4 regions of the Novosphingobium aeonii genome follow, and region 3 is predicted to be linked to each of the others. Evidence: predicted binding sites of a transcription regulator. Region 3 holds the regulator's gene; each other region holds the start of a gene.

Region 1 (3,510 bases), 600 kb from region 3:
CCTGGCTTGCGCTTCAGGCGCCTTCCTCTGCGCCGTCAGCCGCTGCCAGCCCCTCCGTCGATGCCGCGCTTTCACGCCAGCCGCTGCGCTTCGGCGACAAGGGCGAGGATGTCGCCTTCCTGCAGAAGCTGCTGAAGCTCCCCGCCGATGGCGCTTTCGGCTCGATGACGGCGCAGGCGGTGATGGATTTCCAGAAGTCGAAAGCACTCAAGGCGGACGGCGTCGTCGGCGCCGCCACATGGGCGGCGCTGCTGCCGTGAACGGCCATTGTCCGGGAGCTTGCCGTGCCGCCTGGAGGAAAGATCTGTCTCAGCGCTCGCAGCGGGAATAGTCGCCCGCGCGGCAGGCGGCGACATCGCGGCGCCAGCGGGCAAGGTCAGCCTCGTAATCGCGGCGGGCCCTGTCGTATTCGCGGGATTGGCGCGAATAGCTGCTGCCGCGCGGCGCTTCCTCCGCGTCCCCGTTCGCGTCCTCGTCGGCATAGTCGTTGCCGCCCCGGGCGCGGTCGTAATCCTTCCATCCGGCAGCATATTGCGCGTCGCGCTTGCGGACGTACTGCAACTGGTCATTGTTGAGCTTGCGAATGATCGCGCGATCGCGGGCGATATCCTCAGCGCTCATCCGGTCGTGAGGGTCGTCGGCCAGAGCCGGTCCCGCCGCCAGCACGAGTGTGCCGAACGCAATCAGAGCGCGCGCTCCCCTCATCGTAATCTCCATCCCTCGCTGGCTTTCCCGCGCTCTGGCGGGGCGATGGGGCGGATGCAAACGGCTATGCGACGAGCCGTTGCCCGGCGCGACGGAGCGGTTCAGGCGTGAGCCGCGCCGTTAGGCGGCGTGGGCGAATTTGCGGGCAAGAAGCCGCCGGCCGGATTTCTCCGGCCGGCGGAATCCCGATCCCTGGACGGCTCAATGGCTCCTTACGGCAACGATCGAAATCGCGCGGGTATTGGTCGCGATCCGGTCGGGCTGGCCGCGCGCGGCGATCCGTTCGGCGAACAGGGCATCACGCTGTGTGAAGGCCCTTTCCGAGGAATCGTCGCGGCACCGCATCATGTCGGAATATGCCGGCAGGTCGCGCATGTCCGCGCCGCCGCACACCTGGCGTACCGCGACGGTGAGGCGCCGCGTCAGCGAATCCTGACCGCTGGCGGTGGTGAGATCGAGGTCCCCGTAGCGGACCTCGCGGGTTGGCAGGTTCGAGTTGCGGACTTCCTTGACCACCACGTCCGCAAGGACGGGGGTGACAAGCGCGAACGAGGCCATGGCGAACATGGCGGTGGTGACGATTTTCGTGTGAATCCTGGTCATCTGCATTCTCCTGTTGCTCGAGAGTGCAGCCCCCGCACGCAGACCTTCGCGGATCTACGGGGCAGCGAACTGCTGGCGACCTCAATGGATGTGGAAAGTCGTTCCCAAACAGCCACAGGCTGTGGGGAGGGTGTCGACCTAAGTATAAATATGTCTATACTTTAAAAGGCCCCGCGATTATCACCCCGGCGTTCAAGGTATGCGCGTAAATTTACTTGTATGAGTAAATTGCCATATCGCAAAAGGTGAGTCGGTACTTTTATCGGGCGATCCTGCTATTGCGCAGAACCATGTCGCTTTCAAGTCATAACGCGGTCTCTGTCGTCGAACGGCATTTGCGGATCGACGGGCGACATGACAGGCCTGCCGCGCCCGGCGTTGCAATCGCGCAGGGCGTCCCCACATCGCGGCCTGGCATTTCGGCGAGGCGATCGGAGAGCGGCGCGGCTGCTTGCGCTTTGCGAACAAATCTGGAACACGTCACCTCCATGAGTCTCTCCCACATCACGGTGCGCGGTGCGCGCGAGCATAACCTCAAGGGCTTCGACATCGAGCTTCCGCGCGAGAAGCTGATCGTCATCACCGGGCTGTCGGGCTCGGGGAAATCGAGCCTCGCGTTCGACACGATCTATGCCGAAGGGCAGCGCCGCTATGTCGAGAGTCTCTCGGCCTATGCGCGCCAGTTCCTGGAGATGATGCAGAAGCCGGACGTCGAGCATATCGACGGCCTCAGCCCCGCGATCTCGATCGAGCAGAAGACCACCAGCCGCAACCCGCGCTCCACGGTGGCGACGGTGACGGAGATCTGGGACTACATGCGCCTGCTCTGGGCGCGCGTGGGCATTCCCTATTCGCCGGCCACGGGCCTGCCGATCGAGGCGCAGACCGTGTCCAACATGGTCGATCGGGTGATGGAACTGCCCGAAGGCACCCGCGCCTATCTGCTGGCGCCGGTGGTCCGCGGCCGCAAGGGCGAATACCGCAAGGAACTGGCCGAGTGGCAGAAGGCGGGCTACACCCGCGTCCGCATCGACGGCGAACTCTATGCCATCGAGGACGCCCCCGCGCTCGACAAGAAGTACAAGCACGACATCGAGGTCGTGGTGGACCGTATCGCGGTGAAGGACGGCATCCAGACCCGCCTTGCAGACAGCTTCGAACAGGCGCTGAAGCTGGCCGAAGGGCTGGCCTATATCGACCTCGCCGACGGCGTCGTTCCCGGCCGTGAGGAAGAGGGGAAGGGTGCGAAGAAGACCCTCAAGGGAACCGGCCTGCCGCCGAACCGCATCGTCTTCTCGGAAAAGTTCGCCTGCCCGGTCAGCGGCTTCACCATCGAGGAGATCGAGCCGCGCCTGTTCTCGTTCAACGCCCCGCAAGGCGCCTGCCCGGCCTGCGACGGGTTGGGAGAGAAGCTGCTGTTCGACCCGCAACTGGTGGTCCCGAACGAGCATCTCAGCCTCAAGCAGGGCGCCGTGGTGCCCTGGGCCAAGTCGAACCCGCCTTCGCCCTATTACATGCAGGTGCTCTCCAGCCTGGCCGAGCACTTCGGTTTCGACCTCACCACGCCGTGGGACGCGCTTTCGCCCGAGGTGAAGATCGTCATCCTCTACGGCACCGCGGGCAAGGCCGTGCCGCTGACGTTCAGGGACGGCAAGAAGGAATACACGGTCAACAAGCCGTTCGAGGGCGTGATCGGCAACCTCAACCGCCGCATGATCCAGACCGACTCTGCCTGGATGCGCGAGGAACTGTCCAAGTTCCAGACCGCGCAGCCCTGCGAGACCTGCGATGGCAAGCGCCTGAAGCCCGAGGCGCTTTCGGTGAAGATCGCCGGCAGCGACATCGCCGATGCCGCGCGCCTTTCGGTGGCGGATGGCTTCGCGTGGTTCGGGGAGCTTGAGGGCAAGCTGACCAGCCAGCAGCAGCAGATCGCCAAGGCCATACTCAAGGAAATCAACGAGCGCCTCGGCTTCCTCAACAACGTCGGGCTCGATTACCTCAACCTCGACCGCACCAGCGGCACCCTGTCAGGCGGCGAGAGCCAGCGCATCCGCCTTGCCAGCCAGATCGGCTCGGGCCTGTCGGGCGTGCTCTACGTGCTCGACGAACCCTCGATCGGCCTCCACCAGCGCGACAACGACATGCTGCTGGAAACGCTCAAGCGCCTGCGCGACCTTGGCAACACCGTGATCGTCGTCGAAC
Region 2 (3,510 bases), on a different replicon from region 3:
CGGCCAGATCTTTGCGGATGATCTCGGCCTGCGCCTCAAGACTTCCATCTGCGTTAAGTTCGGCCTTGATCATGCTCTGGGATAGACGCACTTCGCCCCTGGCCAGCTTGCGCACGATTTCACTGTCTCCCTCTGCAATGAAATCGAACAGCGCCACATGAGGATTGAAGCCAAGAGCGGTCGGTGCTTCGCCTGCGCGAGGCCATGCGAACTGGTCCATGCTCACATTCGAAGCAGCCTCATGAATCAATCGACGTATGGCCTCAGCGAACAGATTGCGGGGCTGGGCCATCCACTCGTCGTCGGCCACTTTGAAACCGAAACATTTGTTGCCCTGAGCAGCCCGCTCATCCAAATCGAAGCCTTCTTGTTCCTCAAGGCTCCGGAAGCGCTGCAGTCCTGAAAAACCCCGTGCTTCCGCGTCACGCCCAACTTGATCCCACCAGGCATCATCTTGCTCTGGAAGATTCACGGATCTCGCGGCGACGATGGAAAACAGCACAGGAGCCAACTCGATGATCGTCTGTTCATCGACGCCATAAACCAGCTTCATTGTGGCGAACGCATTGTGTGACGCCGCCGAAACCCTTCCCGCGACATAGATTTCATTTTCACCGTCGGCATAGCGAGGATCGAAGTCTTCCGGCCTACAACGCAGGTGTTTCGCCAATTCCTCGATATGACTGCGTTTTGGCGGCTTATCCCCATGCAGCCATCGGCTTACGGTACGTGCATCAACACTAAGCAGTTTCGCAAGTGCAACCTGGGTGATGCCCGCTTCCTTGATTTTGCGGTCGAGAAGTTCCTTATCGAAAGCCATTTTTCCGGGTCCTTGCAGTGCGTTGACGGGACCACTTTAGCCGATGAAGATAGACATAGAAGGCGGTAAGATATGTCTATATTCGGCCTGTTCAGCGCTTCTAAAATAGAGAAATAGCCGGTTTTTGCTATCCTGATGACAAACAAATAGACATTTTTGGCGATCAAGATGAGGTGGCCGTCGAAAATGGGAAGCACTTGGTCGAGCACTGATCCCAAGTCGTCACCTCTGAAATTCGCTCCTTGGCACCCGAAACGATCCATAGACTGGCCAATCGGTCAGGGCTGCGTGGCGAAAGTGATGGGCTTGAGACCATCAAACCAATGCACGCAAATCCGCCTCCAGCGCAAAAGATTGCCGGGCTGAGCCTGAATCATGTTCCCATAATGTTCCATTCCGCGCTATGGCCGGTAGACGAGTAAGGGAACATCACCATGACACTGCCGATAGCGCAGCCGGTCCCGCTCGCCGTTCTGGCACCGGGCTTCCGGTTGCAGCCGATCGGTGTAGCGGGCGCTGGCTTTCCAAGCCCCGCCCAGGATTGGGAAGAAGATGCCATCAACCTATCCGAACTGCTCCGGCTCGATCGGGCAGGAAGCTTCGTTTTTCGAATTGATGGCAGCAGCATGGTTGATGCTGGGATTTGCGATGGCGATGTGGTCGTCGTCGACCGCGATGTGACGCCGCGCAACGGGCACATTGTCATAGCCGTCGTTGCTGGCGGATTCGTCTGCCGCCAGCTCGTCGCGCGAGCAGGCGTCCCGTATCTTGAAGCGCGCAACAGCCGCCAACGCTACCCCGAACAGATTGCCGACGACACCACGGAAGTCTGGGGTGTGGTGCGCGCGGGCGTGCGCAATTTCCAGCGATAAGGGAAGGGCCTATGACTTGGGGCCTTGTCGACTGCGTGAACTTTTATGTCAGCTCGGAGCGGGTCTTCGACCCGCGCCTGCGGCGCGTCCCGGTGATTGTCACATCCAACAACGATGGATGCGCTGTCGCGCGCAGCGAGGAAGCCAAGGCCTTGCATGTTCGGATGGGCGAGCCTGTCTTCAAAATTCGCGACATCATCGAACGTCACGGCATTGAGATCCGCTCGTCCAATTATGAACTCTATGCTGACATGAACCGCCGCTTCAATGCGGTCATTGCCGAGCATAGCGACATCGTGGAAGTTTACTCGATCGACGAGAGTTTCTTCAGGATGCCGCTGACCGGAAGCGGACTTGGAGACGTCACCGCAGCGCAGGTCATGCGAAAGGCGATCCTGCAGGTGACCGGACTACCTACCCGGATCGGGCTTGGCCCCACGCGCACCTTGTCGAAGGTCGCCAACGCACTCGCCAAGGCCACCGAAAAAGTATGGGGCGGAGTCGTTGATCTGCACGATGTCGAGCTGCGATCACGCATGTTCGAGAAATGGCCGATCAAGGAGGTATGGGGTATCGGCCCCGCGCTAGCGGCCCGGCTCGATCCCCTTGGGGTCCACACCGCTGCCGATCTGGCGGCTTTGCCGCCTGCGGTCGCTCGAGACGTGGGCACTGTCGTCCTCGAGCGCTTGGTGCGAGAGTTGAACGGCGTTGAGTGTGACGATTTCAAACCCGAGCCGGACACGGCCAAAGCCACGGCGGTAACACGCCAATTCGGCGCGCCTGTGACCGATTTAGCCGAGCTTCGCGAGGCCATGGTGCGGCGCGCAGTGCGCGCCGCCGAAAAAATCCGCCTCAAGGGCCTCGCGGCAACCCGCCTGATCGCCTTCGCGCATGGATCGCGCTATCGCCCTAATCCGCCTTCCGCGAGCCGTCAGACGCGGCTTTCTCCACCCAGCAATGATCCACGCATCATCGCCGCTTTGGCAGGAAAAATGATGGAAGCCATGCACCAACCGGGAGGCGTCTACACGAAGTGCGGAGTTCTTCTGGAAGAACTGGTGCCCGAAGGGACGGGGCAGGGGGATTTTTTCACGGCTGCCGACCCACGCGCGCCTTCCTTGCTTGCGGCCATGGACCGCCTCAATCAGCGGTTCGGACGCGGGACTATCCAGCTTGCGGCGCAAGGCTTCGGTGCGCGTAGTTTCGACACGAAGCGCAGCCAGAAAAGTCCATCGTGGACTACGAATTTTTCAGAAATTCCAGTCGCACGGTAGTCCGAACCTAACTGCGGACAACAAGCGCGGGAGAGCAAAAGGACGTAAGTCTATTGCGATGCGGTAGGCCGATAAACCTCTGGAGGCGTTGTTCTACAGCTGCACAGGTTTCAATTTAGACCGTAGGCCATGAGAAATCATAGCGCCCAACGTAGAACTCCTCCTTAAGGTAGGTAAGGTCTCTCTCCCAATCATAGATGGCAGCATCAAGCTTGATGCTTTGCCGACGCTTTGCATTACGGATTAAGGCAGCCAGCGTATCTGCCAACTTCCGCAATCTACTGGCAGTGGCTGGCCGATCCCACGCCAGCATGTACGCCAAATCGTTCACGGGAGGTAGTCGCATCCCGTAAATGTGAGCGAGCAGCCGCTGTCGTTGAACCTCCGTCAAATCGCTGCTTTTGCCGACATGATAACCAAGGTAAGCGAGGATACCAATCGGCTGCCATTGCACCTTCCCAACAGCACTGACGCCTCCTGTAACCTCAGTTGTTGGCCAAGCAAAATATTCTGGTTGATCAGGCATGAGCCCTCGGCGCCGCTC
Region 3 (3,510 bases):
TGCCGTAAACCTCGATTTCACGTTTGACGCACAAGCCATATCCGCCAAGGCAACGGTAAGTCTAAGCGGCAAGACTGGCGTTGAAATGGAAGCGATTACAGCGGTTTCCGTCGCACTCGTAACAATCTACGACATGGCGAAAGCGCTTGATAAGGGCATGATCATCGGCGACATTCGCCTGATCGAGAAGACAGGTGGAAAATCGGGCCACTGGCGAGCTGAAGCGCTGTGAAGCCGCACCTTTCCCTCGAGGAAGCGCAGTCCCGTCTTCTTGCACTTGTCGAGCCTCTCCCCATCGAGCGGGTCGATATCGACGGCGCGCTCGGACGCTTTCTAGCGGAACCCTTGCGCGCTCATCGCAGTCAGCCTCCGGCTGATCTCTCGGCAATGGATGGATATGCCGTAACCGCCGACCTGTCGGGGCCTTGGCGCGTTATTGGCGAGAGCGCGGCCGGCCATCCTTACGAAGCGTCAGTCGGCGCGGGCGAAGCAGTAAGGATTTCGACCGGTGCGATGCTGCCTGAGGGCGCCCAAGCCGTTATCCTTCAGGAAGACCTCGCTCGCGAGGGGCAACAGATCACCCTGACGGGAGAGGCACCCGAACCTAGCCACCGCCATATCCGGCGCTGCGGCATGGACTTTGTGGAAGGCCGCGAACTTCTCGCCGCCGGTACTTTGATCGGCCCGGCGCAAGCCGCGCTCGGCATTGCCGCCGGCCATCGCCACCTGCCCGTCCGACGGATTCCGCGGGTAACCGTCATAGATAGCGGCGACGAACTCTCGACCGACCCTGAGTTCTGCGCCAACCATCAAGTTCCTGCCAGCAACGGCGTCATGCTGGTTGCCATGGCCCGCTCTCTTCCGGTGGATGCGAACCGGATAGGCCCCGTGGCCGACAAGCTCGATGACCTCATCGCCGCCTTCGAACAGGCGAGCGATTCTGACGTCATCGTGACCAGCGGGGGTGCCTCGGTCGGCGATCACGATCTTGTCCGCCCGGCCCTCGAAGCATGGGGCGCACAGCTGGACTTCTGGCGCGTGGCCATCAAGCCGGGCAAGCCCCTGCTCGTGGCGACCCGCCAGCGCGCTACCGGGCCGCAAATTATCATCGGATTACCGGGGAATCCGGTATCCAGCCTTGTGACAGCCTATCAGTTTCTCCTGCCTGTCCTGCGGGCCCTGTTGGGGGCTTCACGGCCAATCCCACAGCCGGTTGCAACCCGGCTTTCGGCCCCCCTGCCCGCTGCGGGCAACCGCCGGGAGTTTTTGCGCGGTTACTGGAACGGCGAGACGGTCTGCGCGAACCCGCTTCAGGACAGCGGCGCTCTGGCATCGCTCGCGGCAAGCAATGTACTGATCGATCGCCCCATTGGCGCGCCGGCCGCGAATGCAGGAGATGTTGTTGAAGTGTTCTTGCTCCAAAATGGCGGTATTGCTTGACGATACCGGATTCGTTGCATAATTGTTCCCTCATTGTTCGCAGGCAAATCGCCGGACGAGACAGGGCCATGGGCCGCAGAACGAAGAGGCAACGCAGATGTTGACGCGCAAGCAGCACGAATTGCTCCGGTTCATTCAGGTCCGGCTTGAGGAAAGCGGCATCTCGCCCAGCTTCGAGGAAATGAAGGAAGCGCTGGACCTCAAGTCCAAGTCCGGCGTTCACCGCCTGATTTCCGCCTTGGAGGAACGGGGTTTCATTCGCCGCCTCCCCAATCGCGCTCGCGCTCTCGAAGTCCTGCGCCAGCCTGAGGATGCAACGTCCAAACCTGCAAGATCGACTCCGGCGGCGAACAGCAACGATACTGCAGCGCCTGTCCGCGCACCCCAGATCGCACCTGCCCCCGCGAACGATGTCATCGAAATCCCACTCCACGGCCGCATCGCCGCCGGCGTGCCGATCGAGGCCTTCGAAGGACAGTCCATGCTCCCGGTTCCCGCAGCGCTGCTTGGTTCGGGCGAACACTATGCGCTCGAGGTTTCGGGTGATTCGATGATAGACGCGGGCATCCTCGACGGCGATTTCGCCTTGGTGAAGCGCACCAATACCGCTCGCGACGGTGAAATTGTCGTCGCTCTCGTGCGAGGGGCTGAAGCCACGCTCAAGTATCTGCGCCGCGAAGCCGGAATGGTGCGCCTTGACCCTGCCAATGCCGCTTACGAACCGCAGATTTATGGGCCTGACGAAGTCGAGGTTCAGGGCAAACTGGCCGGACTGCTACGCCGCTATCACTGATGCGGCTCAAGCGTGAGACGATGTCCGGTTGTTCCGCCGTCTCGCCGCCGCGTTATTACCGGGCCTTGGCGATGACGCCATAAGAAAGCGGCGGCGAACGCCACCACCCATGATCACCTTGCGCATCTGCCACTGAATGTACCGTGCGGCGCTTCAGGTCGATCGCCACGCCGCCCGTCTTGCTCAGCATGTTGCGATCCGCCTTCAGCCAGATTGGCTGACAACTTCGCGGCAGACGTCGGCCCGCAATTACGAGATAGGCGCGCTGGCAGGCCCGAGCCAAAGTGTCTTCCGGCACGATATCCCGGCCCCTGGCGATCAGTATGTGGCGCGCCTTCCCGCCACGTTCCAGCATCAACGCACAGAAATCCGGGTTGCATCGCACGCCCGGCCAGTCTGCAATCAAGACGGGTTTTGACTGAACTCCCGCTACTTCCATCAGATTGTCCAAAACGTAATCGCTCGAGCTGTCGCGCAGCATGACAAGGCGCCTCCCCGGACCGTCAATCAAAGCAACTTGGCGGCCATCTCCCGAAACGACGATGTCCGGCGGGGTCAGCAGGAGCAGGCCGATAAAGCCGCTGGCGACTGGAAGCAGACCCCAGAGCCTGGCTTTTCCGTGCCAAAGCCCCAGCCAAAGTCCTCCAGTCACGAAAAGTAGAAACTGCCATCCGCCCATCGTCGGCGCCATGCTCACCGCACCGGGCCGCGAGGCGATGAACCGTGCCAGACCGATCAGCAGATCGATGGCTACTCCAGCAAGCCACCAGACCGGCGATCCGGCCCCAACGATATCGAAAAGCAGCGCCGCGCCGACCAGGGGCATGACAAGAAAGGTCGTGAGCGGGATGGCAACCACATTGGCGATCGATCCATAGAGTCCGGCGCGGTGAAAATGATAAAGTCCGATCGGCATCAGCGCGAGTTCGATGGCTACGCCCGTGACGAGGATCAGGGATAGGCTGCGCAGCGCCTTGAAAGGCAATGCTTCGTCACGGGCCGAGAACCAATGCCGGATGGGCACCGCATTGCCTAACGCGATCAGCACGACAACGGCGGCAAAGCTCATCTGGAAGCTAGCGCCCACAATCGATTCGGGCCAGATCAGAAGGACGATGAAGGCGGCCGCCGCAAGCAATCGCATCGACAGCGCCTCACGCCCCATCGCCAATGCGGCAAGTACCAGTAGCGCGCTCACGCAGGAGCGTATGGTCGGCACCTGCGATCCGCTCAGCAAAGTGTAACCAACGCCCGCCAATGCCCCGCTAGCCGACGCA
Region 4 (3,510 bases), 810 kb from region 3:
GGACCATGAACGACGCGGTACTGCTCGTACTCTTCCTGCTTTTCGGCAGGCAGGCCCTCGAACGCCGCATAAGTATTGGCGAAGCCGGTGTTGCCGGTGCCGCGCGGGCTCGGCACGCGGCAGGAAAGCAGCGAGGCCAGGATCGGCACGTCATTGCGGGTGCCATCGATGTGCCAGTAGAGAGAGCCCTTGAGGTACTCCGCCGCCATGGGGTTTTCCTTGGCGTCGAGCGTGATCTTCGAGATCACTTCCTCGCCGCCCTTCCGCTCCGGCGCAAAAGTGCCCAGCGTCTTCGTGAAGGCGATCTGCTCTTCATCGGTGAAGTTGACCTGCGGGAACACCAGCACGCCGCGCGCTTCCAGCAGCTCCCGGATTTCCCTGGCGATTTCGCCGGACAGGAGCTCTTCCTTCGTGTTGAGCACACGACCGCCGATTTTCGGCTTGATATCTTCCGCGTTGAGTTTGGTCTGGGTTGCGACCGACATTTTCCGAACTCTCCCAATTCACTGACGAGAACGTCGTTCCTGCGATGCGCGAAGAACGAGGCCTGCATCAATCCGCCCATGGCGATAGTTGCGATCGGTATTGTGTTATCACGTACTGAACGCCCGTTCAAACAGGCGTGCAGCGGCGCGGCGATCAGTCGGCCCCGATCGGCTCCAGCCGGGACAGCCAGGTTTCCACGATGGCCATGGCGGCCTCATGGCCGTCCGTCACGCCCAGCGCCGATTCCATCACGATGGCCCGGCCGATCCCGGCCAGAACCACGGTGAGGCCGGCGGCGTCGAAACCTTCAAGCACCTTGAGGCGATCGCCCAGAATATGTTCGAGAATCTCGACCTGGCGCTTGCGCATGGCCATGCTGTGCTCCGCCATCATCTGGCGAACCGCCGGCCGATGGTTGGAAAGCGCCATGAATTCGAGGGACATCGCGGTCCTGCTGGTATCGACGAAGAAACACCAGAGCGCCCGCACCGGATCGTCGGAAGTCAGCGCCTCCTCAATCATGCGATCGCTTTCGGCAGCGCCCTGGCGCGAGACTTCGAGCAGGAGATCGTCGGTCGTGGGAAAATAGTAATGGACGAGCGAAGGCTTGAGCCCTGCCCGCGCCGCCACGCGCCGCGTGCTTGCAGCGGCATAGCCTTCGTCCCGAATGAGTTGGACGGTCGCCTCGACGATACGTGCCCGCGTCGCGGACGTCTCGGCTCCGATCCTGCGCGGTGCGCCTGCCATCAGATCTCCTTTGCCGCGCTGGCCTAGGGCCTGCGGCCGGGAAGATCAACCGGACCGCCGGGACTTGCCATTTGTTCCCTGTTTGTTCAAAAAGGCGGCATGAAGGTCCACAAGGGAAGAGGCGCCGTCAGCGGACAGGCCAGCACCCGCTTCAACCTCCCACAGCGGGAGGCCGATGGCGACTGGCTCGACAGCAGGGACGATGTCGACGGCCCTGCCCGCCATCCGGCCACGACCGTAACAGAAGAGCATCCCCGCTCGATCCTGTCTTTCAACAAATCTCCGGACATCCCGTTCGATCGCTCGATCAACGCCTATCGCGGCTGCGACCAATCCACTAACAGTTGTGTAGACCTAGAAAGAGGTGGATTTTCGAGATTTCGTTATTTACCCATTGCGAATGGATTGTGTGCCCACATTCAACTTGTCACGATTACGTGAGATTGGCTGGTCTCAGTGGGATCCAATTGGAATAGACGATCTTGATGATCGACCTGATGACGAATACGATGCGTACTTGACGCAGGCAGCTGCACGCCTCTCGAAGGGCGTGAGCACAGAAGATGTAGCCGCATACCTGATCGATGTAGAAACTAATTACATGGGCTTGGGCGCGTCAGCTAACGCTCGTCAGAGAGCGAACAAAACTGCTGCCGACATAGCCCATTATATCTCGGAGTTGCGCTCCCAGCCGCCGATTAAGGATTAGGGCAGCCGAAGAGAAAATGACTCGCACACCCCATTTGTTCCCTATATGTTCGATCTATGGAACGGATCAAGGGACGCGGCGCGACCAACAATCAAAGCAGCACTCGCTTCAACCTCACTAGTAGTGAGGCCGACGGCGACTGGCTTGATGAGGTCGATCAGATCGATGGTCCGCGCCCTAAGCGCGCGACGACAGTCACCATTCTCCATCCCAAAACGATCCTCTCATTCAACAAGTCCCCGGACATTCCGTTCGATCGCTCGATCAATTCGTACAACGGGTGTGAGCACGGCTGCATCTACTGCTTCGCACGGCCGACACATGCCTATCACGACCTCTCGCCCGGTCTCGATTTCGAAACCAGGCTCTTCGCGAAACCCCAGGCAGCCAGTCTGCTTCGCGAAACTCTGGCCAAGTCCGGCTATAGGCCCGCACCGATCGCGATGGGCACCAATACAGACCCCTATCAGCCTATCGAGGGGCGTTACCGCATCACCCGCGCCATTCTTGAGCTCTGCCTCGAAACACGCCACCCCGTGACGATCACCACGAAATCGGACCGCGTCCTGCACGATCTCGACCTGATCGCGGAACTGGCCCGGCTGAAGCTGGTGGCAGTGGCCATTTCGGTGACCAGCACGGACCCGCACCTGTCACGCCTTCTCGAACCTCGCGCCGCGACTCCGCACAAGCGGATCGCAGCGCTCGGCGAACTGGCCAGAGCCGGAGTGCCGGCCCATGTCTCGATCGCGCCGGTCATTCCCTCCATCACCGATCAGTTCCTGGAGGATATTCTGGAAGCAGCCTCCGCGCAGGGAATCCACGCCGCAACGTGGATCATGGTCCGGCTTCCTCACGAAGTCGCTCCCTTGTTCCGCGAATGGCTTGACGCTCATTTCCCCGACCGGGCCGGGAAAGTCATGGCCACTATCCAGTCGATGCGGGGCGGACGCGACAATGACCCGCAGTTCTTCACCAGGATGCGGCCGAGCGGCGTGTGGGCCGACCTTTTCCGGCATCGGTTCAGGGTTGCGATGAAGCGGATGGGCTTCGCGAAGCCGTCCATCGCGCTCGACTGTTCGCAATTTCGCCGTCCGTCGCTCGATGGCCAGCTCTCCCTGCTCTAGAGGCGTTTCAACACCTGTTGAAGCCACCTTTGGAATGCCCCCGAGAGGCAATTGTCCCGGCCATTGCAGACCTTGATCGCCGATCAGGAGAACCCGAGGATTCCTGTGCCATTCCAACCGGGGACGCCATGCAGGAACCCACCATTCTCGTAGATAGTCGCGGCGATGTGGAGATCCTCACTCTCGATCGGCCGCACGTCCTCAATGCTCTCGACGAGAACATGACCTTCGCGCTGCGAGACTATTTTGCCGGCCTGGCCGAGCGGCCCGAGGTGCGGGTGGTGCTGCTGCGCGGCGCAGGCCGGAACTTCTGCGCCGGACTGGACCTTTCCGGGTGGCAAAACGACGCATCTAGGGGCGAACTTCAGCACTTCTGGCGCCTGCAAAGGAGCCTCGCAGGGCTGCTGGAACTGATGCGCGCCTGTCCGCAGCCGATCATCG

Evidence for each region. The regulator LexA, encoded in region 3, represses DNA repair genes until DNA is damaged. The targets are predictions, from matches to a motif close to GTTCCNCNCTTGTTCT.
Region 1: the regulator LexA is predicted to act here: its motif matches at 1,770-1,785, upstream of uvrA (excinuclease ABC subunit UvrA).
Region 2: the regulator LexA is predicted to act here: its motif matches at 1,198-1,213, upstream of ACLIMP_RS26125 (LexA family protein).
Region 4: the regulator LexA is predicted to act here: its motif matches at 1,979-1,994, upstream of ACLIMP_RS07970 (PA0069 family radical SAM protein).

What each region holds. Positions count from the first base shown of each region.
Region 1 covers NZ_CP176832.1:3,010,880-3,014,389, reverse strand. Annotated here, with positions in the region: gene ACLIMP_RS14485 (N-acetylmuramidase domain-containing protein) at 1-260, shown strand, start outside; gene ACLIMP_RS14480 (hypothetical protein) at 310-705, opposite strand; gene ACLIMP_RS14475 (UrcA family protein) at 907-1,308, opposite strand; gene uvrA (excinuclease ABC subunit UvrA) at 1,797-3,510, shown strand, end outside.
Region 2 covers NZ_CP176835.1:50,169-53,678, reverse strand. Annotated here, with positions in the region: gene ACLIMP_RS26130 (helix-turn-helix domain-containing protein) at 1-820, opposite strand, end outside; gene ACLIMP_RS26125 (LexA family protein) at 1,255-1,692, shown strand; gene ACLIMP_RS26120 (Y-family DNA polymerase) at 1,704-2,966, shown strand; gene ACLIMP_RS26115 (hypothetical protein) at 3,082-3,510, opposite strand, start outside.
Region 3 covers NZ_CP176832.1:2,411,384-2,414,893, forward strand. Annotated here, with positions in the region: gene moaC (cyclic pyranopterin monophosphate synthase MoaC) at 1-232, shown strand, start outside; gene ACLIMP_RS11705 (molybdopterin molybdotransferase MoeA) at 229-1,440, shown strand; gene lexA (transcriptional repressor LexA) at 1,538-2,233, shown strand; gene ACLIMP_RS11715 (ComEC/Rec2 family competence protein) at 2,289-3,510, opposite strand, start outside.
Region 4 covers NZ_CP176832.1:1,603,496-1,607,005, reverse strand. Annotated here, with positions in the region: gene ACLIMP_RS07985 (TauD/TfdA dioxygenase family protein) at 1-485, opposite strand, end outside; gene ACLIMP_RS07980 (TetR/AcrR family transcriptional regulator) at 640-1,233, opposite strand; partial or broken gene ACLIMP_RS07975 (PA0069 family radical SAM protein) at 1,333-1,581, shown strand; gene ACLIMP_RS07970 (PA0069 family radical SAM protein) at 1,999-3,069, shown strand; gene ACLIMP_RS07965 (enoyl-CoA hydratase/isomerase family protein) at 3,198-3,510, shown strand, end outside.